4 regions of the Halomonas profundus genome follow, and region 1 is predicted to be linked to each of the others. Evidence: predicted binding sites of a transcription regulator. Region 1 holds the regulator's gene; each other region holds the start of a gene.

Region 1 (7,201 bases):
AAATAACTTGAAAGACGATTTTACGCTGGCGCAACTCGTCTAATAAAGAGGGCAGGCGCTCCAGAGCTCCCGGCAAATTGCGGGCATCAATACTCACCGCTAAATGTGCTCGGTCGCCCTGGTCACGCAGTTCATCCACCAACGACCCCAGCAACATAGCTGGGAGGTTATCAATCGCGTAGTAGCCAAGATCTTCCAGCGCTTGCAAGGCGATAGATTTACCTGACCCGGAGCGGCCGCTAATGATCACCAGTTGCATAGAGTCTCTCTTTGCTTTGATCAAGCTGCGTTGAGGGTGGTGAGCGGATAACCTGCTGTGATCTGCCCTGAACAGGGTTTCAGACCCTTAGGCCGCTGATTGCTCGCGAATTTTGGCGGTAATCAGCTCAAGCAGTTCGCGCTGGCTGGCTGCTTTACGCAGTTGCTGGCGCGTGTCCGCATCATTCATGATGGTCGCTACCTGACCCAGTAGTGAGAGATGCGTGTCATCTGCCTCTTCGGGTACCAACAGGACAAACACCAGATCTACCGGGTCGCCGTCGATAGCGTCAAAATCGATCGCTTCAGCCAGTTTCAAAAATCCAGCGATAGGGGCGTTGCAGTGGGGGCTACGCGCATGAGGAATAGCCACGCCGTTACCAATACCCGTACTACCTAAGCGCTCGCGGCCGATTAAACGGCTAAACACTTCTTGGCTGTCCAGGCTGGGGATATTTTGGGCGATAAAGGTGCTGTAAAACTCCAGCACCCTTTTTTTGCTGCCCCCGGGGACGTCGAACAGAACGCGTTCCGGGGGGAGTATGGTTTCCAACGTCATTGAATTAACGCACACCGGCGCCTTGGGCGCGAGCTTGTGCTTTTTCCTTGTGTTTAACGAGTTGACGGTCGATTTTGTCCGCTAGTGCGTCGATAGCGGCGTACATATCACTGTCTAGGGCTTCCGCATGTAAGTCAGCACCTGCGGCGTGCAGCGTACAGGCGGCCTGCTGGCGCTCTTTCTCCACTGATAAGGTGACTTGCACCGTAGTTATATTGTCGTAATGGCGCTCTACACGCTCAAGCTTCTCGTTGACATAGTCACGCAAGGCGTCAGTCAGTTCTACGTGATGACCAGTGATATTTACTTGCATTGACGTGCTCCTTATCCATCGGACTGTACTTCGATTGTAACCCTTTTTGCCGCGTTGCAAAGCCCTTGTCGAGAGTTTCCCTGAAACGTTAACGAAGTTAGCGCAAACGACGCCGTTCACTGGAAGAGGGAATGCCCATGGCTTCACGGTATTTCGCCACCGTACGACGCGCCACTTGAATCCCTCCTTCGCCTAATAGCGTCACTAAGCGGCTGTCTGAAAGCGGCTTGCCGGGCGGCTCCTCTTGAATCAGTTTCTTGAGTCGTGCACGGATGGCGGTGCTGGAGTGGCTGTCGCCATCTTGACCGCTCACCTGGCTTGAGAAAAAGTATTTGAGTTCAAACACACCACGGGGTGTATGGATATATTTTTGCGTCGTTACCCGTGAAATAGTCGACTCGTGCATCTCCACGGCTTCGGCAATGTCGGCCAGTATCAGTGGTTTCATGGCTTCTTCGCCGTGCTCTAAAAAGCCAATCTGGCGGGTAATGATTTCGCGACCAACACGCAGCAGCGTATCGTTTCGGCTAGAGAGGCTCTTGATCAACCAGCGCGCTTCCTGCAAGTGCTCTTTGAGAAACTGGTTGTCATCGCTTTTATCCGCACGCTTAATCAAGCTGGCGTAGTCGGGCTGAATGCGCAGCCGTGGCAGGGCCTCGGGGTTGAGCTCTAAATGCCAGCCTTCATTATCGTGGCGGACGACTAGATCGGGGGTGACATAGCTGTCATCGGTGTCGCCGTAGGCGCTGCCTGGGCGTGGGTCTAGGCTGCGAATAAGCAGGATGACATCGGCCAGCTGTTCGTCGTCGAGCCCTAGACGGCGTTTCAGCAGACGCATATCGTCTTTGCCAAGCGCTTCGAGAAACTGCCGCACCAAGCGGCGGGCGGGAACCAGCAGTGGCGTATTATCGGGGAGAGCGGCGAGCTGCAGCATCAAGCATTCACGCAAGTCACGGGCAAATATGCCGGTCGGCTCAAACTGCTGGAGCTTGAGTAGAATGGTTTCCACTTCGCGTTGGCTTAGCCCGTCAATGCCCTGGGCACGAAGCCCTTCACGGATGTCGTTGAGCGGCTGGGTCAGGTAGCCGTTGGCGTCTAGCGCGTCGATTAAACTTTCCGCGACAAGCTGCTCGCGAGCGCTAAAATCGGTCATGGCGAGTTGCCACAGCAGGTGGCCATGAAGGCTCTGCCCGGCTGCCTGGCGCTCAAAGTCGGGGCCTTCGCTGCTGCTGCCCCCCTGGCTTCCCATATCTTGATAGGTATCTGACCAGTCGCTATCTACCGAGAGCTCAGTAGGGATGCTCTCTGACCACTCTTCTTCCTTAGGCTCGCTGACAGCCTGTTCACTAAATTCATCTTCCTGCTCCAGCATGGGATTGGCATCGAGGGCCTGCTGAATTTCTTGACGAAGATCCAGCGTAGAGAGTTGCAGCAGCGCAATGGCCTGCTGCAACTGGGGCGTCATGGTCAGCTGTGTGCCGATACGCAGTTGGAGAGAAGCTTTCATGACCATCTGAGAACCACTCGTTAATCAGAATGCTCCACCCTAGTGCGAGTGAGTGCTTGGCGCAAGTGCAATAAGCATGCCATTGGTCGTAAAGTTGTTTTAAAGCGCTATTTAGGGGCGATTAAGGCAAAAACATTACAGGCGAAAATCGGCGCCCAAATACACATCCCTTACTTTTTGGTTGGTGAGAATCGAGGCGGGCGAGCCACTGGCGATGATTTGCCCATCGCCGACGATATAGGCGATATCGCAAATGTCTAGTGTTTCACGCACGTTGTGATCGGTGATCAGCACGCCGATATGGCGCTGTTTCAGTGCACGAATGATGGTTTTAATCTCACCTACCGAGATGGGGTCAACGCCCGCAAAAGGCTCATCGAGCAGAATAAAAGCGGGCTCTGTGGCTAGCGAGCGGGCTATTTCTACACGCCTGCGCTCGCCGCCCGAAAGGCTCATGCCCAGGTTGTCGCGAATATGGGTGATATGGAAGTCTTCGAGTAGCGCTTCCAGGCGCTGTTCGCGATCGCTGCGGTTAAGCTCTTTGCGGGTCTCGAGTATCGCCATAATATTCTCGGCAACCGAGAGTTTGCGGAAAATAGACGCCTCTTGAGGTAGATAGCCAATCCCCGCGGCTGCGCGCTCGTGCATGGGGGCGCGCGTTAAATCCACATCGTCGATACCCACCTTGCCAGCGTCGGATTTGACCAGCCCAACAATCATATAAAATGAGGTGGTTTTGCCCGCGCCGTTGGGGCCCAAAAGGCCAACGACACTGCCTTGGGATATCTCTAGATTGATGTCTTTGACCACTCGGCGGCGTTTGTAGCTTTTAGCCAGGTGGTGGGCATAAAGGGTTTTGATCGGCGCAGTGTCAGCAGTGGCCACAGCTAGGCTCCCTATTGTTCAGGCTGAAGGGTCATGCGTATGCGCTGGGGCTCGCTGCCATCAACGTCAGAGCGCGCTTGAATCACTTCTCGGTCAATAAAATACTCAAGGCGACCGCCACTAAAGGTGTCCTCTTGCTGGGTCAGTTCGGCTTGGTCGATCAGCTCTACGCGACGCTCGGCGACGTGATAAATAATCCGCCGCGCCCAGCCTTCCGTGGGGCCTTCTTGCCCTTCGCCTTGATGGCGCAAGTAGGCGCGCTCACCGGTAGCGGTGGCTGTCGAGAGTTCGCCCGCGTCGTTGCGTTCGATCTCTACCCGCTCGCCGCGCAGCTGCATTTCGCCTTGGCGAATGTCCACATCCCCAGTATAAACAGCTGTGCCTGCCCGCTGATCAAGATCTAAACGGTCGGCTTCCACTTCCACTGGGGCTTGTTGGGAAGATGAGTTGGTTTGGGCTAACACTGATAAAGGTATCGCTAAACCGAACAGTGCAGTGTAGAGCAGGGCTGGGGAAATCATGGCTTTCATGGCGGTTCCTATTAGCGTTGTGTGGCCGGGGGGTGCGTGCCGCGCACATTATCCGTTAAGCGAACCTGGCTGGTGTTAAGCCAAACGTCCATATGTGAAGCGCTCATTTGCTGTGGCGGTTGCTGCATCAATACCGGTGTGTCACTCCATGCATGCTGCTCGAGGCCATCATAGTGCAGTAGCTCGGTATCTAGCTGCCAGCCTTCATCTGGTGCAAACAGCCGAGCCGAACCTGACAGCAGCAGGGCTTGGGTAGCGGTGTTGAGCGTGCCTACAGCGGCGCTGGCCAGCCACTGACGGTTTTCGCTGTCATACAGTACTGCCTCGGGCTCTTCCGTCCAGGTTTCGCTGCGCTGCGGGGTATGGATAAGGCGCGGTGTTTTTAGCGACTGCATGACACTGCCGTTATCCCCGAATAGGGTAATCTCGGCATTTTCCAGCACGTGGCCAGGTTCCTGAGCCTGTGCTTCGGGATCGATGCTGGTGTCTTGAGGCCCGCGGGGGTCAAGCCATACCAGCAGAATCCCCAGCGCGATGACTAGCCCGGCTAACCAGAGGCGTACTTTAAAGCGTTTAAACATTTACGTGCGGCCGTGCAGATAGGTGTCGAGCACCGCGCCCCAGTGTCCTTGAGATTCAAGCAGCGTATCGCAGATCTCACGTACGGCACCGTGGCCACCCAGGCGTTCGGTAGTCCAGTCGGCGTGGGTATGCATATAGTCCGGCGCGTTTGGCACGGTAATGCCGACGCCGCAACGTTTGATAGCCGCTAGGTCGGGTAGGTCGTCGCCACAATAAGCCACCTGCTCTAGTTCAATATCGAGGCGCTGGCAGAGCCCGCGCAGTGTGGCCAGCTTGTCTTCACAGCCTTGGTGAACATGGTCAATGCCGAGTGCCGCCGCGCGTTGGCTAACCATGGGGGAGTCGCGCCCGGTAATCAACGCGACATGTACGCCCACGCGTTTGAGAAGCTTTAGCCCGTGGCCATCCTGGGTGTGGAATGCTTTGATTTCGATACCATCGGCCTGAAAGTAGAGGCGCCCATCGGTAAGGACGCCGTCAACATCCAGTGCTAGCAGGCGTACACGGCGGAGTCGGTCGAGTAGCGAGGCAGGTAGGGTCATAGAACCTCCATATCAATCAGTTCGTAAAGCAGGTCGTGTTGGCGCCGCTGGGTTAAATAACGCCGCTGGCGAGCAGGTCGTGCATATGTAGAGCCCCAATTGGGCGCTGTTGTTCATCAACCACCGCTAGCGCGGTAATACGGCTTTCTTCCATGATACGTACCGCTTCGGCCGCCAGGATATCGGGGCCTATGCGCTTGCCCGGCCGGGTCATGACATCATCAACGCGCACGTCGCGCAGATTATGGAATTGATCCAGCGTGCGGCGTAGATCGCCATCGGTGTAGACCCCCGCTAATCGTCCTTCGCTATCCACTACGCAGGTAAAGCCAAGCCCTTGCCGGGTAATTTCGAGTAATGCGTCGCGCAGCGGGCTGCCCAATGCGACTTGGGGCAGGCGTGCGCCGTCGTGCATGAGGTCTCTAACGCGTAGCAGTAAGCGCTTGCCCAAACTGCCGCCGGGGTGGGAGAGGGCAAAATCTTCAGCGGTAAAGCCGCGTGCTTCCAGTAACGCAACCGCCAGTGCATCACCCAGGGCGAGGGCAGCGGTGGTGGAACTGGTGGGGGCTAGATCGAGCGGGCAAGCCTCACGCTCGACGCCACTGTTTAGGTGCGCATCAGCGTGCTTGGCAAGCGTGGAGTGGGGCCGCCCCGTCATGCTGACCAGCGGTGTGCCCAGGCGTTTAAGCAGTGGTAGCAGAGCAGTGACTTCGGCAGTTTCGCCCGAGTTAGAGAGCGCCAACACTACATCTGCGCGGGTAATCATGCCTAGATCGCCATGGCTGGCTTCGCCGGGGTGAACGAAAAAAGCCGGCGTGCCGGTACTGGCAAGTGTCGCCGCTAGCTTGCCAGCAATATGCCCCGACTTGCCCATACCGGTCACCACGACACGACCTTGGCAGGCGAGAATTAGCTCACAGGCGCGATCAAAGCTTTCGTCTAGCTTAGCCTGAAGGCCTCCAATCGCTGCCTGCTCGATTTGTAGCGTACGCAGTGCGCTTTCACGTAGTAGGCTGGAGGGGGCGATAGGCTGGCGCATAGCGTTTTCTCTTAACAAGTGAAAATATACAAGTAGTAACCGGTAAGAATAACATCTCGACACCTCTAATAGGCAGTAATTGAGGCGACTCCCTGGGGGCATACCCGCATCACCAGTGTCGAGAGCAGGTTTAGGCGAGGGTAAGCAAGCCTTTGCAACTTTGATAACCCTGAACAATAGGAAAGCCCATTCGTGCAGTAATGCCTTGTAGCGTTATAGTACAATGTTCGATAATGTTTTAGAAACGCTGTTTTCTAATTGCGATAGCCGCAAGTAGGGTATGCTATACAGCTTTAGTCGCGCCTCGTTAAGAGTCAACTGATCCATGACAGATGCACCCTTTATAGAAATTGAAGAGCTTTACTTTTCGCGTGGTGATCACGAAATTTTCCGTGGCGTGAATATGACCATACCGCGGGGTAAAGTAACCGCGATCATGGGACCAAGTGGTACCGGTAAAACCACGCTACTGAAGCTGATCGGCGGCCAGCTAACCCCGGAGAGTGGTCGAATACTCATTGATGGGCGTGATGTTCATAAACTGTCCCGGAAGGCACTATTCACGCTACGCAAGCGGATGGGAATGCTGTTTCAGAGTGGTGCGCTGTTTTCTGATTTGGATGTGTTTGAAAACGTTGCCTTTCCGCTGCGGGTGCATACGGATTTGCCCGATACCATGGTGCGTGACCTGGTGTTGCTCAAGCTACAGGCGGTCGGCCTGCGCGGAGCGCGACACTTAACGCCTGCGGAGCTGTCCGGAGGGATGGCGCGCCGGGTCGCATTGGCTCGTGCGGTGGCGCTGGATCCAGAACTGATTCTGTATGATGAGCCGTTTGTTGGTCAGGATCCCATCTCTATGGGCGTGTTGGTGCAGCTAATCAAGCGCCTTAATCAAGCGCTGCAGCTAACCTCGGTGGTGGTCTCCCATGATATCAAGGAGACCTTGAGCATTGCGGACTATCTCTATCTGATCGCCGATGGCCAGG
Region 2 (7,201 bases), 2.3 Mb from region 1:
GCCAGTTCTCCAGCTCGCGGACGTTACCCGGCCATTCGCTGCCCATCAGTGTCGACCAAACGCGGGTATCAAGAATTTTTTGCCGCCCGTAGCGCTGGTTGAGCCGGTTTAAACACGCTTCAACCAGGTCGGGGATATCCTCCCGGCGGTCACGAAGTGGCGGCAGGGTGACCGGGATCACATTGAGGCGGTAGTAAAGATCCAGACGAAAAAGTCCTGCTTCTACTTGCTTGCCCAAATCCTGGTTGGTCGCCACGACCAAGCGAAAATTGACTTTGCGTGATCGGGTGTCACCCAGTCGGGTCAAGCTACCGTCCTGAATCACCTTGAGCAGTTTGGTTTGCATTAGCAGCGGCAGCTCGCCTATTTCATCCAAAAACAGCGTACCGCCCTCGGCCTGCTCTAACAGCCCGGCTTTGCCCTGGCGGGCGGCACCGCTGAAAGCGCCGGGCTGGTAGCCAAACATCTCGGACTCAAACAGATTCTCTGGAATCGCCGCGCAGTTAACGTCGATAAAGGGGCCGTCACAGCGCTGGCTCCAGCGGTGTAGCTGCTTGGCAAAGGCGGTTTTACCCACACCTGATTCACCCAGCATCAGCACATTGGCATCCGAAGGGGCGACCCGCTTAAGCAGCAGCGCAATTTCACGCATCACGCTGCTACGCACCTGCAAATTGTCCAGGGCGTCATCCAACGCCTGCTCTTCCGCGTCTGGCGCTGCCTGACTGCGCTTTAAGTGTTCGCTAAAGCGTTTTTGCAGCAGCGCATATTCGTCCTGCAGTAACTGCAAGTCGGTTAAATCCCGCGAGCGGCTGATAATGCGCTCCAGCTTGCCGTCGACGAATACAGGATAGGCTTCGGCAATCACCCGGCGGCCTGTTCCGGTGACCTGCATAAGCTGTGCAGGCCGGCGGGTGCGCATCACTTCCATGGTGATGGAGGGTTTGAGCACCCCGGCCGCTTGCAGTTGCTGCACACTGCTGGAGAGCAGCTCTTCTCTGGATACCCCGTAAACCGCTTCTGCTCCTGGGCTAATATCCACTATTTGCCCATCGCCACTGACGATAAAGAAGTGGTCGTTTGCGGTCTCCACAATGGTTCGCAGCACACGCCTGTCTATTTCACTCATCGCAGCCAACTCCTCTGAGTGATTCATTTATGAATCTTTGATACAAAAATGAATTAAAAAAGCCTCTAGTTGATTCATTTTTGCATCGTTTGGTCGCTAATCCCACCACTTTATAGGCATCTACGACTTGGCATGGTCTGTGCAATGACTTTAGAAGAGTAGTGAAAAGAGCTAGGCCAATACCTACACCGTGCTCACCGCCAAAAATATAAGGAGATGTGTATGTCGGAGTTTAATCAGCCCTTGGGCGGAAACACCATGCCGCGCTTTGCAGGCCCTGCCACCATGATGCGCCTGCCCACCCAAGAGACAGCCGAGGGTTTGGATGCGGCATTTATTGGCATTCCCATGGATATCGGCACTTCAAACCGCCCCGGCACGCGGCTTGGACCACGCCAGATTCGCGATGAGTCGCGTATGCTGCGCCCTTACAATATGGCGACCCGCGCCGCGCCCTTTGAAAGCTTGCAAGTGGCCGATATCGGTGATGTGCCTATCAACACCTTTCATCTGCCGAAAAGCGTCGACATCATCACCGCCTTTTACGATGGCGTACTGAAACATGACTGCATTCCGCTGACCCTGGGCGGTGAGCACACCCTAACGCTGCCTATCCTTCGCGCCATGGCCAAAAAACACGGCCCGGTGGGGTTGATTCATATCGATGCTCATGCCGATGTCAATGAGCACATGTTCGGCGAGCCAATTGCCCACGGCACGCCGTTTCGTCGTGCCCAGGAGGAGGGGTTGCTGGCCCATGGCAAGGTAGTGCAAATCGGCCTGCGCGGTACCGGCTATGCCGCTGAAGATTTTGACTGGTGTCGCGACCAGGGCTTTCGTGTCGTGCCCGCCGAAGAGTGCTGGTATCGCTCGCTAGCGCCCTTGATGGCCGAGGTGCGTGAGCAGATGGGCGATATTCCGGTGTACATCAGTTTCGACATCGACGGCCTGGATCCTTCTGTTGCCCCCGGCACCGGCACGGTGGAAATGGGCGGGCTGACCTCTAGCCAAGGATTGGAGCTGGTTCGCGGTGCCGCTGGGCTGAATATTGTCGGCGGCGACCTGGTGGAAGTGTCACCACCTTATGACCCCAGCGGCAACACCGCGCTGATGGGCGCCACGCTGCTGTATGAAATGCTTTGCGTACTGCCGGGCGTTAAACACAGCGAGTGACGCCGACCAAATAGCTAACAAAGAAATAGCGACTAAATAAAAAAGTACTGACCTAGCTACGCCGCCAGCCACCTCCAAGAATCACTTCCAATGGGTGACCCCTATGTCGTATAGCAACGTTAAATCGGAACAGCCGACCTCGTCGGCACCGATACCCCGCGCGCACTTACTGAAATTTATCATTCCATCGCTAATTGGGGTGCTGCTGTTTCTCGTCCCTTTTCAAGTGGGCGATACCATTAACATCGGCATGGGCCTAATGGCCGATAGCCTGCAAACCCTGCTAGGCTCGGCGCTGCCAGCTATTGCGGTAGTGGTACTCTGCCTGTCGGTGGTAGCGACGATTTACGCCAAGCTAGCTAACCCTGCCTGGGCCAAAAAAGGCATGCTGCACGAAATGTTTCATGTCGGGCCAGTGTGGTTAGTGATGCGCGTTTTAGGCGCGCTGTTTGCTGTGATGACCTATTTTCAGTTTGGGCCAGAGTTCGTCACTGCGTCCTTTACCGGTGGGGTGATGCTCAATGATCTGGCGCCGGTACTATTAACGTTCTTCTTCTTTGCTGCGCTGCTGCTGCCGTTTCTAGTCGAGTTTGGCTTTATGGAGTTCATCGGCAGTATGGTACGTAAGCCGTTTCGGGTGATTTTTAATTTGCCGGGACGCAGCGCTATTGATGCCACCGCCTCATGGATGGGATCGGGCACCGTCGGTGTGCTGATCACCACTCAGCAGTACGAGCAGGGCTTCTATAACCGCCGCGAAGCCTCGGTCATTGCCACCAACTTCTCCGTGGTGTCGATTGCGTTTGCGCTGCTCGTCACCAGCTTTGTCGATATCAACCACCTGTTTGTGCAGTTCTACTTTACGGTGGTGGTTTCCGGGTTGATCGCTGCAGTGATTGTGCCGCGCCTGCCGCCGCTGTCGCGCAAATCCAATGACTATTACGAGCCCGTGGGCTGCCAGTTGAGCGAAGAGCGCACTGAAAAAGTGGGTCTGTTCCGTTACAGCTTGATTCAGGCCACCAATCGCGCCGCTGGAGCTCCCGGGCCCCGTGAGCTGGCACGTTTGGCGCTCCTCAACGTGATGGATATTTTCCTTGGTCTACTTCCCTTGGTGTTTGCCATTGGCACGGTGGCGCTGATTCTGGCGGAATTTACTCCGCTGTTTACCTGGCTCTCTTACCCCATGGTACCGGTGCTTGAGCTGCTGCGGATTCCTGAAGCAGAAGCGGCAGCGCCCGCCACCCTGGTGGGCTTTGCCGATATGTTCCTGCCCGCGGTGCTGGCGACCAATATCGAAAGCGAGCTTACCCGCTTTGTGATTGCCTGCCTGTCGCTCACCCAACTGATCTACATGTCGGAAATCGGCGCGCTGCTGCTCAAGTCAAAAATTCCCATCAAGCTCTGGGAACTGGTTGCCATCTTCCTGCTGCGTACCGCCATTACGCTGCCAATCATTGCCTTTATGGCCCATACGTTTTTCTTTTAAGGGGCCGAAACGATGACCAATAAAGCGCAGAGCCAGCAAGCCCCCATGACCTGTGCCGAACTGCTGATCCGCCTGCTGCGCGATACTTACGGCGTGCGGGCCCTGTTCGGCATCCCAGGCGTGCACACGGTGGAGCTTTATCGCGGGCTGGAAGGCAGCGATGTGCAGCATATAACCCCACGCCATGAACAGGGCGCTGGGTTTATGGCCGACGGCTATGCCCGGGCCAGCGGTCAGCCGGGGGTGTGCCTAATTATCACCGGGCCGGGGATGACCAATATGGCCACCGCCATGGGCCAGGCCCTGGCGGATTCGATCCCCATGCTGGTGATTTCAAGCGTTAACCGTCGCGATACGCTGGGCATGGGCCAAGGGCGATTGCACGAGCTGCCCAGCCAGCAACAGATGATCAGCGGCGTGGCGCGATTCAGCCACACGCTGTTGGACGCCAATACACTACCCGAGGTGCTGGCCCAGGCCTTTGCCGTGTTCAACGGCGCGCGACCGGGACCGGTGCACATCGAAATCCCCATCGACCTGTTCAATGCACCGGTGAAAGCGCCGGTGAGTTGGCAGGCGCCTAGGCTCTATCGGGCCGCGCCTGATCCAGAAGGGCTTACCGAAGCCGCCCGTTTGTTACATGCGGCGAAACAGCCCCTGGTGCTATTAGGCGGTGGCTGCGTTTCAGCCCCAGAAGCAGCGCGAGCATTAGTAGAAAATCTTGATGCCCCCACGGTAACGACCATTAACGCCAAAGGGTTGCTAGGACGTGACCATCCGCTGGATTTGGGCGCTAATGCCGCGTTGCCCGCAGTTCGTGAACTAGCCGCCAATGCCGATGTGATTCTGGCGGTGGGCACCGAGCTTGGCGAGACCGACTACGATGTTGTGTTTGATGGCGGCTTTCATCTCAACGGCACGCTGATTCGTATTGACCTCGACCCTGAGCAGCTGGTGCGCAATCAGCGCGTAACGCTGGGGCTAGTCGGCGATGCCGGGCGTAGCCTTGAACTTCTTCTTGGCTACTTCCCTGAGCCGCTATACCGCCACGGCAAGGCGCGAACCGCGGCCGTATTGAGCGCGCTGAGCCTTCACAACGACCCGGCCTTTAGCGACTTTGTGCCGCTGTATGCAACGCTTGTCGAGCATCTACCCGAGGCCATTCTGGTAGGCGATTCCACCGCGCCGGTGTATGCCGGTAACCACCTGGTCAGCCAGCCAGCGCCCAGGCGCTACTTCAATGCCTCAACGGGCTACGGCACATTGGGCTATGGGCTGCCGGCGGCGCTGGGCGCACAGCTTGCGCGAGCGGATCTGCCGGTGGTGGCACTGGTGGGTGATGGCGGGGTGATGTTTACGCTCTCGGAAATGGCAACCGCCGTAGAAGAGCGCCTGCCCGTGGTGATTGTGCTCTGGCACAACGCCGGTTACGAAGAGATTCGTCGCTATATGGATGCCAATGGTGTTGCGCGCCTGGGCGTGGATATTCAGGCGCCCAACTTCCTCACCCTGGCCGAAGGCTTTGGCTGCCCCGGCGTGCTGGTAGAAAGCCCCGCCGAGTTTGCTAAGGCGCTCGCCAACCGGGAAACCAACGGGCCTCTATTGATCGAAATTGACGCTGCTGCCTGGCAGCGTGCGTGCGCATTTTCTGACTAGGATATTTCCATGCAGTCACTCAGCCAGCAACTTATCAATCAACAATTCATCGACAACCAGTGGGTGCCCTCGGCGGGCACCCGACTGCTCGACGTGATGAATCCTTACCGCGAAGAGCGGATTGCCCAGGTTACGGCAGGTGACGCCGCGGATGTCGACGCCGCCGTCAAAGCTGCAAAGCTGGCGCAGCCCGCCTGGCAGGCGCTGGGCGGAACCGCACGGGCTAAATACCTTGAGGGGTTTGCCGATGCACTGGCAACGCGCCGAGACTCGATTATCACGCTTTCAGCGACCAACAACGGCAAGCCGCTTGCAGAAGCGGAGATCGATCTAGACGATGCCATTGCCTGCTATCGCTACTACGCCGGGCAGGCCAAGGCACTGGATGCCCGCCAGGGCGAGTTGGTTAGTGTGGAAATGGAGGGCGTTGAGGCGCGCACTTATCACGACCCCGTGGGCGTCGTGGGGCTGATCGCGCCGTGGAATTTCCCGCTGGTGACCAGCGCCTGGAAGCTGGCGCCCGCCTTGGCGGCCGGTTGTGCCGCGGTGCTTAAACCGTCCGAAATTACGCCGCTCCCCGAACGGGTGCTGGCAGAAATAGCCCTAGAGATTGGCCTACCTGCTGGGGTGCTCAACCTTCTAAACGGCGACGGTGAGGGCATCGGTGTACCGCTGACCAACCATCCGGATGTGGATAAAATTTCCTTTACCGGCAGCAACCGCGTCGGTGAAGCGGTGATGCAAGCGGCAAGCGCCCGTACCGCCAGCGTTTCTCTGGAACTAGGCGGAAAGTCACCGATTCTGGTGATGGAAGACGCCGACCCCGCCCAGGCCGCCGACTGGGTAATGGCCGGTATCTACTTCAATGCTGGCCAGATCTGCTCGGCAACCTCGCGTTTATTGGTGCACGAAAACGTGGCCGAAGCACTCTACACAGCCCTTGCCGAGCGTATGGATGCGCTGACGCTGGGCGACCCGCTTGCCGAAGGTACGGATTTAGGACCGTTGACCAGCGCCAAGCAGCGCGACGCCGTGCAGCGCTATCTGGATCTGGCCGAACAGGAAGGGCTAACGGTCGTGTGCGATGCGCAACACCGCACGTTGCCCGCTCAAGGCTACTTCCTGGCCCCCACGCTTTATCGCGATGTACCGGTGGAAAGCCGCTTGTGGAAGGAAGAGATTTTTGGCCCGGTGCTCTGCGGACACAGCGTGGCAAGCGAAGCCGAGGCGGTTCAGCTTGCCAACGACAGCGTCTTTGGTCTGGCAGCCACGGTGATTAGCGGCGACCCCGAGCGGGCAAAACGCATTGGGCGGCAACTGAAAGCGGGCAGCATTTGGTACAACAGCGAGCAGCTGGTGCTCCCCGAAACCGGCTGGGGCGGCTTCAAGCGCAGCGGCATTGGGCGTGAACTAGGCCCTTGGGGGCTAAGTGCTTATCTGGAAGTGAAGCATGTGATTGGGCCTGCCTAACGCTTAGGCGTGAGCTTTAGGCATGAACTTATGGCATCGCATAACGCCGAGTCGATTTCCCGGCTTTTACCACCTGCCCCGGCACATCATGGCCGATAAGGTCGGGAAGGGTGGCGGCGACTTCAAGCAGTGCATCCAGATCGACACCGGTATCGACGCCCATGGCTTCAAACATATGCACCAGGTCTTCGGTGCATACATTACCGCTAGCGCCGGGGGCGAAGGGACAGCCGCCCAGCCCACCTAGTGAGGCATCAAAGCGGCTAATACCTGCTTGCCACGCCGCC
Region 3 (7,201 bases), 1.7 Mb from region 1:
GTGTTGTGTATTACCAGGTTAAGAGTTTTGCTTATATGACTTCTCACAAGATGTTAGGCGAGAAGGTTAGCTTTAAGGCTGAGCCTAGAACGGGGGCTATTATCCGGATCTACTTAATTGCAGGTGTCGGGATGGGGGTGATGTCGTTATTTATAATAAGCGTTATGACGGCCGTTTTTGATTTTGGTATTTCGTCAGTCACTTTTGCCCTCGTCGGTGGTGCGCTGAGCTATATCTTTTTATTTTTGCTGTTTCAGGCAATGAAGATGGTGATGATTACTCAGCCTATACTGGGTCATTATGTTCAGACATTCAGTATCATAAATCCCGAGCCTTTACATCAAATCCAGCAGCGTCAGGCAGATGATGCCGTTGGTGCTGAGGGCGTGGCTGATGCACTCGATGTCGCTGGCGCATTTTAATGTTGCAGGCGCAATTCTTTGACGGCGTGACGGCCTATCGTCATGAGGTGTGCATTTCGGTGTTAGATGACCAGCAGGCGCTGGTCATCCACGCAGAAACGCTAGCTGAACCTGCTCGCTGGGAACTCGCCGATCTTCGTGCTCTCCGTGATAGTTCGAGTACAAAACAGCTGACCTTGACCCGTTATGTCTCGTCTGTTGACGAGAGAGATCCTGCACGGCTTATTGTCACTGATAACGACTTTATTGCTTGGTTGCGTGCCACACAGCCTGATCTTTTCCGCCGTGATGTCCGTAAAAGAACCTGGTTGCGCATGGCAGGATGGGGAGCGGGCGCGGTGGCGGCCATTGCGCTGATGCTTTTCGTTATTTTGCCGGGCATGGCCAATATCCTGGCTCAGGCCATTCCTATCGAGCGCGAAGTTGCGTTTGGTAAAGCCGTTACCCAGCAAATCGAATGGGTGCTAAGTAGTTCAAACGCAGGCATGCAGCGCTGCGATTCTCCTGAGGGGGTGGCGGCGCTAGATACGATGCTGGAGAGGTTGACTGCAGGGCGTGATATGCACTACGCCATAGACATTCAGGTTTTCGGTCATTCTGAAGTCAATGCGTTTGCCGCTCCCGGCGGGCAGGTGGTTATCCTGAATGCATTGCTGGAAGAGGCTGAGTCCCCCGAAGAGGTGGCGGGGGTACTGGCTCATGAAATTGGCCATGTGGAGCGGCGAGACCCAATGCGGCAAGCATTACGGGCGGCGGGGGCAGCGGGGCTGCTTAGCATGGTTTTTGGCGATCTTGCGGGTGCCGCGGTGGTGGGTGAGCATTTGCTTACTGCTTCTTATAGCCGGGAGGCTGAAGTCGAAGCAGACCGTTTTGCTCTCGAAATGCTCGCTACGGCGGAAGTTGATGCGGCTGGGTTTGCAAACTTTTTTACGCGGATCGAGGGGCTGGAGGACGGTGATATTGCTACCCCCGAGCATTTATCTACACACCCTGATTCCAGCTGGCGCGGTACCCAGGCCCAGCAATTAGCTGAAAGCCAAGGCGGTACTACTGCGATTCTAACGCCAGCTGAATGGGCGGCCTTGCAAGCGATCTGCGATTAAAGGCTGTTAACGCTGTATCGAGAACCGCGCCACTCTTCATGCTTATGTTTCGTCGTCTCCCCATTTTTCCATCGCGCGTTTGTCGTCGGGTACCCGGACGATGTGGCCGACTTCCAGCTTGTTGTGGCTTTGGTGGCGGCCGCCGTGGGTATCGATGATCGCGGCTACTTCGCCGATGCTGACGGCGTCATCTTCTCGGTAGGCTTCTACTTTGACGCGCACCATGGCGCCTTGGTAGCGGGCGGAAATAATATCGCCTGGGTCGGGTTGGCTGCTTTGATCCGGGTGTTTTTTAAAGTACTGCATAACACTGGCGTTGCCGGGTTCATCCCATTCGATATGCTGATGCATCGCTGTCTTCCTTGCCTTGTTGAGTGGCGTGATATGTGTTGTTTCAGTGTAGTGCCTTCAACGGGGTTATGTATCCTCTGGGCTGTTTTCTTGTCCCACGTATTGAAAGAGAAAGTTTAGCGCTGCCGGTAGGCTGGCGCGCCATACTTTCCATGTATGGCCACCGGGGTAGAGGTCGAGGCGCACATCGTTGGGCTGGATGCGTTCCATGGCTTGACGCAGTATGCGGGCGTGAAATTCAGCATCATAAACGTCGCTACGCCCGGCGCTGATATACAGCGGTACGGGGGAAAGGTCGCCCTCATCTTCGGTACCGCGAGGGGTTACGCGCAGGCGATACTCTTCCAAATAGTTGGTGTAGTTAAGGTTTTGCCACAGCTCGCGATCAAATCGGCCCTGGTCATTGATAAATGAGGGGTGGCGCCAGGCGGTGGAGTTACGCGGCGGCAGGGGGACGTAGCTGGCGGGGCTTAGCGCGGCTACCGCGGCAAACAGTTCAGGCCGTTCCAGGGCAAAGTTGAGTGCGCCGTAACCGCCAGCGGAATAGCCTGCCACGCCACGCAGGTGGCGCTCTTGTCCCACGCGATAGGTTGCTTCCACATGTGGCATTAGGTCGTTAAAAAATGCGCTGCGGGCGGGTTCGTTGTGGCCATCTACCCACCAACTGCGACTGCCGGGCATAATGAAAACGGCCGGAGGAATATGCCCGGCAGCGATTAACCTATCCGCCACCTGCTGCAAGTTGCCGCGAGAAACCCAGTCGCGGTCAGTGTTAAATGAGCCGTGCAGCATATAAACGACCGGATACGCGTCTGTCGCTTGGGCGTCATAATTGTCGGGTAAATAAATACTGTAGGGGTAGTCGTAACCTAGCGTGGGCGAGAAAAACTGATGGTGTTCAACCTCGCTGGCTAAGCTATGGCCACTGAACGTTAGCCAGCCAATAAATGCCGTAAGTAGGGCGTGAAATCGGTACGAGAATACTGGTGGCTTGGGGATGAACACGTTTCCTCCGGGAATTAAAACTGTTCAATGGGGTCGGACAGCGCGAAGGCTTTTATTGTTCATCATAGCCATATAAGACAGTCAGTTAGCATAGTCATTCATCATCGCCATGCAAAATGCCAGGGTAGGAGTAGGTCGAGGCGGGAGGCCCAATGCGCAAAATTGAAGAGATCTATTGGTTGCGTGCTTACGGCTGTATAGCCGTTTTTTTGTTTCACTTACTAGATCATGTCAATCAGCGCCTCGATAACGTTGCCACCGATTTGATGCGCATACCGCTGGTGTTGGGTACCCCGATTTTCCTGTTTATTGCGGTCTTTGTGTTTGCCGTTCGCTACGATAAATCCGTGCCGGAAGGGTTCCTTGCCCAGCGCGTGAAGTATGTAATGGTGCCCTATTTTGTGTATGGCTTTATTTATTCGACGGCTGAATGGCTAAGCCAACAGCCATCGGATGAACCGGTGGGGTTCGTGGCCAACGCCATTGAGTATTATGTGTACGCGGGCTGGCATGGCTATTTTTTGATTATTGCGATGCAGTTTTATGTGGCCTATTGGCTGTTTACCCGTTGGCAGCTGTGGCGTTTGAACCCGGTGCCGTGGCTGTGGGGCGCTTGTGTGATCAGCATGGCGTATTGGGGGTTGGCTTACTGGTTTGAGGTTGACCTGCCCGGCTATCTGCTGTGGATTGCTCCACTGGGTTGGATCTATGTGTTTTTTCTTGCCCTGGTGCTGGTGCGCTACTACCCGCTACCCCCTGAGAGCGTGATGCTGGCGCGGCCTGCCTGGATGCAGCAAATGGCCCGCCCGGTCTGGTTGGTGCTAATGGTGGCGCTGATTATTGCCGCGACCTTTGCAGGTTGGCTGGCCTTCTCTTCCAAAGAGGTGTGGGTCATTCCTTTCTTCGTGCTGTTCACGCTGTGTGCCATGCGCTACTTGGCCGGGCGTCCTGCGCCTTTGTGGGTGCGCCACATTAATGCGTATTCGTTTGGCATTTACTTGGCTCACCCCATGTTCTTTGTGCTCGCTGATCTGGCTGTCGAGCCGTTGTCGTTGCCCATTGGCGTGTATGCACTGGCGCTTATGGCGGTTGGTGTGGTGGGGTCAGTGGGGCTTAATAAGCTCGCCAATACCACGACACTGGGCGCCATGCTGTTCGGCAAGCGACTAAAGGTAAGTTAGTCAGAGAGTGGCGGTGGATGGTATCTGTGGATGATATCGGTAGAAAACGCATCATGGGCGTGGAGTGAAAGCCGTAACCGGGGCGTTAGCCAGAAAAGGGTTTTCTGGCTCTTTCGTTAGTCTAAGCAGGTTTCCGTTGTAGGTTTTTAAACGCGTAGGGCAAGCGTGTAAACGTTGCAGAAAATCGTCGATCGCGCTGTTATCGTCCAGCTCAGGGTCAAACCCACCCAAGCGTTCTAGCCAGGCTCGCCTCACGGCAATGTAGGGCGGCAAAAGTAAAGCACTGGCCAATAAGCGCCGCAGGATGCGTTCCGACAGCGATGGCCGGGTGAGGCCAATAATCAAGGCGTCAAGGGTGTAAGTGTTGAGCTGTGAATAGAGTGCACACCAAAGCTCCGCAGGCAGTGGTTTTTTCTGTAGCGCAATGATGAGCCACTCTGCTTGGCTGGTAAACGCGGCTTTATTCAAGCGAGCCCCCAGCGGCCTTGATGGTGTAATCAGCGAATGAGCATGGTAGCGCTGTTCAATAGCACTCAGGCGTGCTTGCGCTTGAGTGGCTGTCACCAAAATGGGCAGCAAGTGGTCGGCGACACCGGATTCACGTATGGATTTTAAGTGGCGTGGCAACATTTCACCCGTCACCATGGCATCAACGATAAAGCAGACCGATCCCATTTGCCGACTCCGATTGTGAGCAAATCTATCAAATTGTAATTTATTGTAGTAGCTGGTTTATTTGCGTAGCAAGTAAAAAAATTTGCGAGCTAAAAAACAGCGCTAAGTATGACTTGTGCACTTTGATGGGGCGCTCGGCATTATTTTTGTTCTATTTTGGTGCATAAGAGGTTTTTTTGACGGTTCAGAACAGCCTGTTGCGCCGTTATGCGTCATCAAGAGGCATTCGAAGCCATTTTTTAATGTTTATAAAACAGATAGTTGTTGTTTTTTTATGCCATATTGGTGCAGTGTTGGCATGTTCTCTGCATTGTATTTGCAAGCGGCTAGCGGGCCGTAGGCATAAGCCCTGCGGCGTGCTAAAACGATAGCCGGTCTGAAATGCTCGCTGAGCGATTTGTTAACCAATGTCAGGCAAACGTTGAGCGAACAAGAATGACAAACGTGCGGTTTAGCACGTATTTTGTCGAACAACACTTTTATCGGTAGCTTACTGTCGTTAGCTTTAAGCCACGCTCATACCGGAGGACACTATGTCAGCCAAGACTCTCGCGCTAATTGAAGAACACGATGTTAAATGGGTAGACCTGCGTTTCACCGACACTCGCGGTAAAGAACAGCACGTGACCGTGCCTGCGCGCGATGTAGACGAAGAATTCTTCGAGAATGGCCAAATGTTCGATGGCTCTTCTATTGAAGGTTGGAAGGGCATTAACGAATCCGACATGATTCTGCGCCCGGAAGATGGTACGGGTTACCTCGACCCCTTCACCGAAGATGCGACGCTGGTGCTGCGCTGTGACATCATCGAGCCGGCCACTATGCAGGGCTATGATCGTGACCCGCGCTCTATCGCTAAGCGCGCAGAAGCTTACCTGCAGTCTACTGGCCTGGGCGACACCGCGTTCTTCGGCCCTGAGCCTGAATTCTTTATCTTTGACGAAGTGCATTGGAAGTCTGATATCCAGGGCTCCATGTACAAAATCACCTCCGACGAAGGCGCTTGGGCAACCGACAGTGTCGTGGAAGGCGGCAACCTTGGCCACCGCCCGCGCGTTAAAGGCGGCTACTTCCCGGTTCCTCCGGTCGATAGCTTCCACGATATTCGTGGCGCAATGTGTAATACCCTGGAAGCGATTGGTCAGACCGTCGAGGTACACCACCACGAGGTTTCCAACGCAGGTCAGAACGAAATCGGCGTTAAGTTCAACACGCTGGTGAAGAAAGCTGACGAAGTTCAGGAAATGAAGTACGTGATCCACAACGTGGCCCACGCGTATGGCAAAACGGCCACCTTTATGCCGAAGCCGCTGGTCGGTGATAACGGTTCGGGTATGCACGTTCACCAGTCTTTCTGGAAAGATGGCAACAACCAGTTCGCCGGTGACGAGTACGCTGGTTTGTCTGAAATGGCGCTTTTTTACATCGGCGGCATCATCAAGCACGCCCGTGCCCTGAACGCCTTTACTAACGCTTCTACCAACTCGTACAAGCGTCTGGTGCCTGGCTTTGAAGCGCCGGTCATGCTGGCCTACAGTGCCCGCAACCGTTCGGCTTCAATCCGTATTCCTTACACCGCCAGCCCGAAAGGCAAGCGTGTGGAAGCGCGCTTCCCTGATCCGACTGCCAACCCTTACCTGGCGTTCTCTGCCATGTTGATGGCGGGTATCGACGGTATCAAAAACAAGATCCACCCTGGCGATGCCATGGACAAAAACCTGTACGACCTGCCGCCAGAAGAAGGCAAGTCAGTACCGACTGTGGCGCACAGCCTGGATCAAGCACTGGAAGCCCTCGACGCTGACCGTGCGTTCTTGACCGAAGGTGGCGTGTTCACCGACGAAATGATCGATGCCTACATCGACCTCAAGATGGAAGAAGTGGAGCGTATTCGTATGACCACTCACCCCATCGAGTTTGATATGTACTACAGTTGTTAAGTACAGCTGTTAAGCACAGCTGCTAATCAGCGTTCCTCGCCTCTGGCTGTTACTATCAGCCAGGCGGTGGTAACAATGATTGCCAATAGAACCCCGCTACGGCGGGGTTTTTTTATTGCTGGGAGGCTGAGAAGCGTGCCAGAGGGGCGATGAGCAGTGTGCTGGTAGCTCTCTTGGGCGTGGGGTAGTGGGTGGCACGGCGTTCGGGCAGGCGGTTTACCGGGTGACCGATCAGCACGGCAACGTTACCTTTACCGATAACCCAGAGCAGTCCTTTAATGCTCTACGATCACTTTTCGATCGCTCTGCCCCAGCAAGGCGCACAGGTGGAAGAGGGAATGACCGTGGTGGAGGTGGTTATTGCGCCACCGTTGCGCGACGACCATCAGGTACGGCTGTTGGTGAATGGCGAGATTAGCCAGAAAGCGCTGCACAGCGATGTCTTCTGGTTAACGGGCCTGCCGCAAGGGGGCACGAGATCCAGGCAGAATGCTGGAGAGCAGCCAGCGTTTACAGCACCGCAC
Region 4 (7,201 bases), 2.4 Mb from region 1:
GCAGGCCATCTTGAGGGAAGGCGACTACCTGAATATCAATTTTATCTTTTAACTCGTCGCGCAAGGCGCACAGGGTTTTAAGCCCAATCAGGCTAGGGTCGCTGGTGTCGGCGTGGGTGCGCACAAACTGAACGCCGTTGCCGATTAGCAGGTTTAGGGTTTTAAGCGCGCGCTCGCGAATATCCGCTTCGGTGAGCATAGGCTTACGCTCGCCCCAGCGCTCAATGCCTTCAAACAGCGTGCCGCTCTGGTTCCAGCTTGGTTCACCGGCGGTGAGGGCGGCGTCCAGATGAATGTGTGGCTCAATAAAAGGCGCACAAACGAGCTTAGCGCCCGCATCGATCTGCCCTTCGCTCGCTGTTTGTGGTGCGTCTTGCACGGTAATTGACGTGAATGTGCCGTTCTCAATCTCAAGTCGGTAAAGCTCAGGGCGCTGGCGTAGGCGGGCGTTGATAATTTGCATGCTCATATAAAAAACTGCTCGCTTATTGTTTGGCAGTGGATGGAAGGCTATCACCCAGCGTAGCGTGATTTAGGCGCAGCAGCACGGCGTAGCTTCCTGCTGCCACTACAACACCTATCAGTGGTGGCAGTAACGGGGAAAAGTAAGCGGCTCCGGCGCCCAGCGCATACGCAGCTAACCCTCGGCGGTTGAAGTCGGGTAGTTGTGCTTTATCCAATGTGGGGTAGCGGCCTTTATGCTTGAGCCAAAAGTCCGCCATGATCACCCCGCCCATGGGCGGTATAAAGGTGCCGAGTAACACCAGAAATGGGATGAGTAGGTTATACATGCCGCCTACCGCCAGCACCGTGCCAATCGCCGCGCCGCCCACAGTGACCAGGCGGCGCTTTTCGGTGCGCAGCAAATTACAGCCCGCCACGGCGAAGTTGTAGATAGTGTTGTCCTGGGTTGTCCAGATATTCAGGAACAGCATCAGCACGGCGATGGTGACAAAGCCCTGAGCGATCAATACATCCACGATATCCGCCTGCTGGTAAATCATGGTGCCAAGAGCGCCGGTCAGAACCATTAAGCCGTTACCGACAAAAAAGGCCGCCAGGGTCGCGATCACGGCAATTTTCGGCGTTTTGGCGAAGCGGCTCCAGTTAGTCGCTTGAGTGCCGCCGCTAATAAAGGTACCGATAATCACAGTAATCGCCGCTGCTACGCTCATGCTTTCCGTGGGCGTCTGCTGGCTCAGTCCCGCGAAGCCGCGCACATCCACCAGCCCGGTGAAGAGGCTGATTAAGATAAACAGCATCATCGCGGGGACGGCAAAGCGCGAGAGCCAGTCCATGCCCTTGTAGCCGATCATGGCGGTGACGCAGAAACCAAACCCAAAGAGCACCATTAAGGGGATTTCCAGCCACTCAGGCATCCCGGTGGTGCGTACTAACACCAGAGCAATCGTGGCGGTGCCCCAGGCGTACCAGCCGATCTGGGTAAAACCAAGAATAAAGTCGGAAAGTTTGCTGCCTTTTTCGCCGAAGCAGAAGCGCCCCATCAGCACCGAATTGAGCCCGCTTTGACAAGCGATATAAGCAAGTGCCGCCGCATACATCCCCAGCAGCAAGTTGCCAATCACGATGACCCATAGCAGTTGGCCAATCGGAAAGGCTTGGCCTAACGTGCCGCCCGCCCACATGGTGGCGGTGAAAAACGTAAATCCAAGCAGTACTGCCGAGGTAGAAAGCAGGCCCTTGCGGGCGCTGGTAGGGACTTCACTAAGGGGATAATCTGACGTCTGCATCACGCTCTCCTAGCATAAATAAGCGAACCTGTTAGGTGTTTATAAAGCAAGAGATATGCCAAAAGGGTAGGTGGTTAAGCATGATTGATCTTGTCATTTTTTTAAGACATACCAACTCATTTTAATGATACTTTAGTAAATAAAACCTAATTGTTTGTGTACGTTTGCCGAATAAAATAGTGGTCAAAAAAGCTTGTTTGTTAAAGCGATGGTCGCTTATTGCGATTACGCCCAGATACGCCCGTTGCAGCTATAACCTTGAAGGAACCGGAGTAGATGCCAGAATCCCAGCATAGGAGTGCTTCACTGCCTGCAGCTAGACTTCCTTGGCATCATACCCTGGTGGGTAAGGTGGTGATTTTTATGCTGATGGGCGTGCTGTTTGCGTATGTAACGGGGGCGCTGTCGGGTTTTTTTATGGTTGAACGTGGGGCTCGGGAGCAGTGGTTGCGCGAAGCGCAGGTGAATGCCCAGATAGTAAGCGCGACTATTAGGCGTATTTATACGTCCGTGGCGGTTAAGACCGATGGCACGGGTCAAGTCACGCGTATCATTTCCCAGCGCCCGATTGGTGATGAAGAGTCGGTTCTAGAAACTGGGTTTAGCCCGATTGATGTATTGGCGTTGGCAAGTGCACAAACACGTAACAATGTGTGGCTGTTCGCGAAGTCATCAGAGGGGGCTCTCACCGTAGTGGCAGATGCGCTTAATACACCATCAGACTCGCCTGCCAACTTGACGGTAGATACATGGCAAACAAAAGCGGATGCCGCTGATTTTTATGTTGGATTTGCCAGCATTGGCGGTGAAGAGCACTTCATTAGTTCGCTGCCCATTGTTACCCCTGATGGTCAACTGTTAGGCGTTCTAGTAGCCACCATAGGCCAGCAAGAAGGGCTGTATCAGATGCGTAATGATCTGATCAGCAAAGCGTTTATAGCACTACTGGTGGTATTGGTCGCGACAGCCCTGCTAGTCACTATTTTGATGCGTCAGTTATTTACACCCGTGCCAGTATTAATTAAGTCGCTCACCGAAATCGCTAAAAACCAGACCGCTGACAGCACGCCTTATACCGACCGTAACGATGAAATTGGCCGGATGGCAAAGGCCATAGATGCGCTTCGTAAGAAAGTCATTGAGCGTGAACACTTACTTGAAGTTAAAGACGAAGCTCTCCGCTTTCAGCATCTTGCTCATCATGATGAGCTGACCAAATTGCCCAACCGTGTGCAATTAAATAATGCTTTAAAAACCGCTGTGCACTCACTGCTTCAAGGCGACGTATTTAATGTCATGCTATTTGATCTTGACCATTTTAAAGCAGTTAACGATAGTCTGGGGCACGCGGCGGGTGATGCTTTGCTCGTTGAAGTTAGTCAGCGGGTGCAGGGGCTGCTGACCGACGATGATTTGGTGGCGCGCCTTGGTGGCGATGAGTTTGCCATCATTCAACGCGTTGTGCGTAGTGCCACCAATGAGGCAAAAGTACTGGCAGAAGCAATTGTGTCTGTTCTACGTGAACCGTATCAGTTTCATAACCAGGAAATTAACATTGGAGTGAGTGTTGGCATTGCAACCGCACCCGCTGATGGCCGCAATAGCCACGATCTGCTACGTCACGCAGATCTGGCGCTCTATGCGGCCAAGGCGAAAGGGCGCGACCGCTATATGCTCTATGCCGCAGGGATGACAATGGATTCCGGGATCATCGAACAAAGGTAAGCCTATGAAGTGGCTAGTAGCGTTATTAATGACCAGTGCGATGTGGCAAGGTGCCGCTGCTGGTGAGGAGATCGACTCCTCGCCGACATTGTCGCGTATTGCGTCTGCTGGTGAGATTACTATCGGCCATCGTACCAGCGAAGCCCCCTTCTCCTACCTGGTTAACGACCAGCCAACAGGCTATGCGATCGACCTGTGCCTAAACGTCATCGAAGGTCTGGAGGAAACATTGGGCTTAGGTGATCTCAAGGTAAATTATGTGCCGGTAACGCCTGCAAATCGGTTCATATTAGTACGTAATGGTGAAGTGGATATCGAGTGTGGAGTGACCACCAATACCCCTGAACGTCGCCGTCAGGCCGCTTTTTCATACCCTCATTTTCTGACCGCAACGCGCTATGTATCCCTCGCCGAGCAGCATATGGACAGTTTGCAGGATTTGGCGGGCCGCAGCGTGGTATCAACAACGGGCACTATCAATATTGCCCAGCTCAACGAACTCAATCGCACCGAGGGGCTAGCAATATCGGTAATGCTAAGCCGTAATCATGAAGAAGCCTTTGATATGGTGGCTTCAGGACAGGCTTCCGCGTTTGTGATGGATGAGGTTTTGTTAGCAGGTTTGGTTTCGTCTGCCGTTGACCCTGCCGCTTTTCATATTTCTCAAGCAACACTGAGTAGTGCCGAGCCCTATGGCTTAATGATGCCGCCTGATGATCCTGTTTTTGTTGAGCTGGTCAATAAGGAACTGCGTAACATTTATCAGAGTGAAACTATTCACACTCTTTATGAAAAATGGTTTTTGCAGCCGCTCCCTCCCGATAACCGAGTATTGAACTTGCCGCTAGCGCCAGCGCTTGCCGCTATTTTCGCCAATCCTGAGCAGTACATAGAGTAGAGGAGGTGTGTTATGCGCCGAAGTTTATTGCTTGGGTGGTGTAGTTTGCTGGTAATGATGTCTGGTGGAGAGGCAGCACATGCAACGACACCTATCGATTCGCTTGAACGCATAGAAGCAACCGGCGTGTTAAGGGTTGGCTATGGTGATACAGCGCCATTCTCTTATTTAGATAATCAGGGTAACGTCGTCGGTTACTCTATCGATATTTGCCAACGTTTAGCGAAACAGCTGCAAGTGCAATTAGACCTGCCTTCTCTTGAAATAGCCTATGTGTATCGTACGCCCAGTAACCGGGTGCAACTGCTCAATAGCGGCGATATCGATATTGAGTGTAATGCCAGTACTAATACACAACAGCGGCGGCAGAGCGCGCAGTTTGCGCTTAGCCATTTCTTTGTCTCGGTGCGTTATGTGGCCCTGAAGGAAAATGGCTTTACCACCTTGGAGGACTTGGCCGGGCGTAGCGTGAGCGTGGCGCGTGGCACCGTCAATGTCAGCCAGATCAATCAGGTAAATCGAGAACGCCAGCTGAATTTATCGGTGGTGCCCGTAGGTACATTGCAGGAAGCGTTTGATTTAGTTGCTGATGGGCGCGTAGCGGCTTTTGCGATGGATGATATATTACTAAGCACAATGATTGCTGAGTCCGATCACCCTGACGCGTACGCGCTTTCCGAAGAAGCCATTACGTCGATAGAGCCTCTCGGTTTTTTAATGCAATTGGGCGACGATGCCTTTGCCGCAGAGGTAAATAAGGCCCTCGAACATATTTATACCAGTCCGGAAATGCCGTTGCTGTACGAACGGTGGTTTCAGCAACCTCTCCCTGGCAAAGACATTACGCTTAATGTACCAATGAGTGCCGTCTTGGCTGAGCACTTTGCCGCCCCTCGCGAGATAAATGCAGATTAAGTGCATTAGATAAATATAGATTAAGATTTAGCGCAGGTTCATACGGTCTGAGTGTTAAATAAACCACGCATTAACGTTTCCACGATACCGCTGCTCTCATCCGCCAGAGAATGCTGCTGGGGATCCTGCAGCCAGTCGAAACAGACGCCAATCAAAAAGCCATGAAATTGGCGCCGGGCGCTGGCTGGGGTTAAGTCAGCGCGTAAAGTGCCAGCGATTTGGGCCTGTTCAAACAATTGCTCTACTCGCGCCTCTGCGTGCTCAGAGAGTCGAGTGATCATGCAAATCCGCGGGTGCTCCTCTTCCAGTTTCTCGCAGCGGTGCAACACGATGGTGGCTGCTCTCTGCAGTGGCAGGTCGTGGGAAATGGCTGCCAGCGAGCGTAGAGCAATGTCGCGTAAGCAGTCTGCCGGTGCTGAGCCTAGGTGTTCCACCACCTCATCGACAATTTCATCCAGAGGGACACGCACGCGTTCCAAGAGTGCATCGAACAATGCAGCTTTGTCTTCAAAGTGCCAATAAATGGCCCCTCGTGTCACGCCTGCTGCCTGGGCGATGTGCGCCAAGGTGGTACGCGAAACGCCTTGGGCTAAAAAGGTGGTCTCTGCCGCGTCCAGAATGATTTCTCGGGTACGTTCGGCGTCGGCCTTACGACGGGACATAGCGGCTCCTATTAATAAAATTAAGAAACCTCTGATTAACTATTGCGCTCGACCATACGGCGTTAAAAATCGCCTCAAAATGCTCATTTACAACCCGTAAACTCCGCTTTTTCGTTGATTTTTGCCTTGTCTGGCCTTCGCTCATTACGTTAATCAGAGGCTCCTTAGCGGTATTTTGGCAGTGATGGATAGCAAAGTCGCGGGTGGGTGATTATTATACACCTCACTGACATTCATGAATGTCAGTGAGGTGACTATATTATTCAACTTGTATCCTGAATGCAGGTTTGAAAATCATCACTGACCGCCATCAAGGAGCTACTCGTGCCCGTTACTCTTCTCCGTTCACTGCCCATCATACTGGCTCTGCTTGTGCTAACGGGCTGTGAGCAACCCCAGGCGCAGTCGACTGATGCCACACGACCGGTAAAATTGATGACACTGCAGTCGGCAAATGCTACGGCCTTACGGCAGTTTCCCGCGCGGGTGGAAGCCTCTACGCGCAGCAATTTGTCATTTCGTATGGCCGGGGAATTATTGGAGCTCAATGTGAGCCCCGGCCAACAGGTGAGCGAAGGCGAGGTGATTGCGCGCATTGATGATCGCAATGTGCAAAGCGAGCTGGACAGCGCCCGCTCGCGCTTGGAGCTCGCCGAGGCAACGCTAGAACGCATGCGCTACACCCTGCAGCGTGGGGCAGTCAGCCAATCCCAGTTTGATCAGTCGGAAAGCGAGTGGCGGGCCGCCCGGGCCACCTTCGAACAGGCCCAAGAGCAGGTCGAGCATACAAAGCTACGCGCCCCTTACGATGGTGTGATTGCCCAGGTGCCAGTGGATAACCGCCAGATAGTCCAAGTTCAAGAAACGGTCGCGGTGATCCAGCAGCCAGGGCAGCTAGACGTGGTGTTTCATCTGCCCGAGCAGATCGTGCAGCGCATACCGCGAAATAATGGAACGCCCTTCGGTGATGCGTTGGCGTTTGAAGTGCGCTTTGGTAATAGCGATAAACCCTATCTTGCCCAGCTAGCCTCTTACACCACCCAAGCCAGCGCACAGAGTTTGGCTTATGAAGTCACCCTAACGCTGCCCCAGCCGGACGATATCACCCTGTTAGACGGTATGAGTGCCAATGTGCGGCTCGATTTGAGTTCGCTGCAAACCGAAAATAGCGCCCCGCTGTGGCTACTGCCCACTGATGCGGTGAGCTATGCCGGTGATGATCCCGACCAGGCTCAGGTATGGCGCTTCGT

What was found. Region 1 encodes sigma-54, which starts transcription at its own class of promoters, with help from an activator protein. Its sites were predicted from a motif close to TGGCACNNNNNTTGCTNT; they were not measured.
Region 2: a site for sigma-54 is predicted at 1,258-1,275, ahead of speB (agmatinase). Genes of this name have one in related genera too.
Region 3: a site for sigma-54 is predicted at 5,032-5,049, ahead of glnA (glutamate--ammonia ligase). Genes of this name have one in related genera too.
Region 4: a site for sigma-54 is predicted at 1,795-1,812, ahead of codB (cytosine permease). Genes of this name have one in related genera too.

Annotation. Positions count from the first base shown of each region.
Region 1 covers NZ_CP086344.1:1,937,778-1,944,978, forward strand. The annotation lists gene rapZ (RNase adapter RapZ) at 1-259, opposite strand, end outside; gene LMS44_RS08590 (PTS sugar transporter subunit IIA) at 347-817, opposite strand; gene hpf (ribosome hibernation-promoting factor, HPF/YfiA family) at 822-1,130, opposite strand; gene LMS44_RS08600 (RNA polymerase factor sigma-54) at 1,228-2,643, opposite strand; gene lptB (LPS export ABC transporter ATP-binding protein) at 2,773-3,522, opposite strand; gene lptA (lipopolysaccharide transport periplasmic protein LptA) at 3,534-4,052, opposite strand; gene lptC (LPS export ABC transporter periplasmic protein LptC) at 4,064-4,633, opposite strand; gene LMS44_RS08620 (KdsC family phosphatase) at 4,634-5,176, opposite strand; gene LMS44_RS08625 (KpsF/GutQ family sugar-phosphate isomerase) at 5,229-6,215, opposite strand; gene LMS44_RS08630 (ATP-binding cassette domain-containing protein) at 6,541-7,201, shown strand, end outside.
Region 2 covers NZ_CP086344.1:4,231,488-4,238,688, reverse strand. The annotation lists gene LMS44_RS19355 (sigma-54 interaction domain-containing protein) at 1-1,129, opposite strand, end outside; gene speB (agmatinase) at 1,352-2,302, shown strand; gene LMS44_RS19345 (YjiH family protein) at 2,406-3,788, shown strand; gene LMS44_RS19340 (5-guanidino-2-oxopentanoate decarboxylase) at 3,801-5,444, shown strand; gene LMS44_RS19335 (aldehyde dehydrogenase family protein) at 5,454-6,914, shown strand; gene LMS44_RS19330 (hydroxymethylglutaryl-CoA lyase) at 6,943-7,201, opposite strand, start outside.
Region 3 covers NZ_CP086344.1:259,710-266,910, forward strand. The annotation lists gene LMS44_RS01205 (DUF898 family protein) at 1-422, shown strand, start outside; gene LMS44_RS01210 (M48 family metallopeptidase) at 422-1,525, shown strand; gene LMS44_RS01215 (hypothetical protein) at 1,568-1,876, opposite strand; gene LMS44_RS01220 (alpha/beta hydrolase) at 1,943-2,881, opposite strand; gene LMS44_RS01225 (acyltransferase family protein) at 3,034-4,062, shown strand; gene LMS44_RS01230 (hypothetical protein) at 4,114-4,737, opposite strand; gene glnA (glutamate--ammonia ligase) at 5,271-6,677, shown strand; gene LMS44_RS01240 (hypothetical protein) at 6,956-7,201, shown strand, end outside.
Region 4 covers NZ_CP086344.1:4,339,713-4,346,913, reverse strand. The annotation lists gene codA (cytosine deaminase) at 1-469, opposite strand, end outside; gene codB (cytosine permease) at 486-1,751, opposite strand; gene LMS44_RS19780 (diguanylate cyclase domain-containing protein) at 2,028-3,476, shown strand; gene LMS44_RS19775 (amino acid ABC transporter substrate-binding protein) at 3,481-4,374, shown strand; gene LMS44_RS19770 (amino acid ABC transporter substrate-binding protein) at 4,387-5,289, shown strand; gene LMS44_RS19765 (TetR family transcriptional regulator) at 5,328-5,951, opposite strand; gene LMS44_RS19760 (efflux RND transporter periplasmic adaptor subunit) at 6,276-7,201, shown strand, end outside.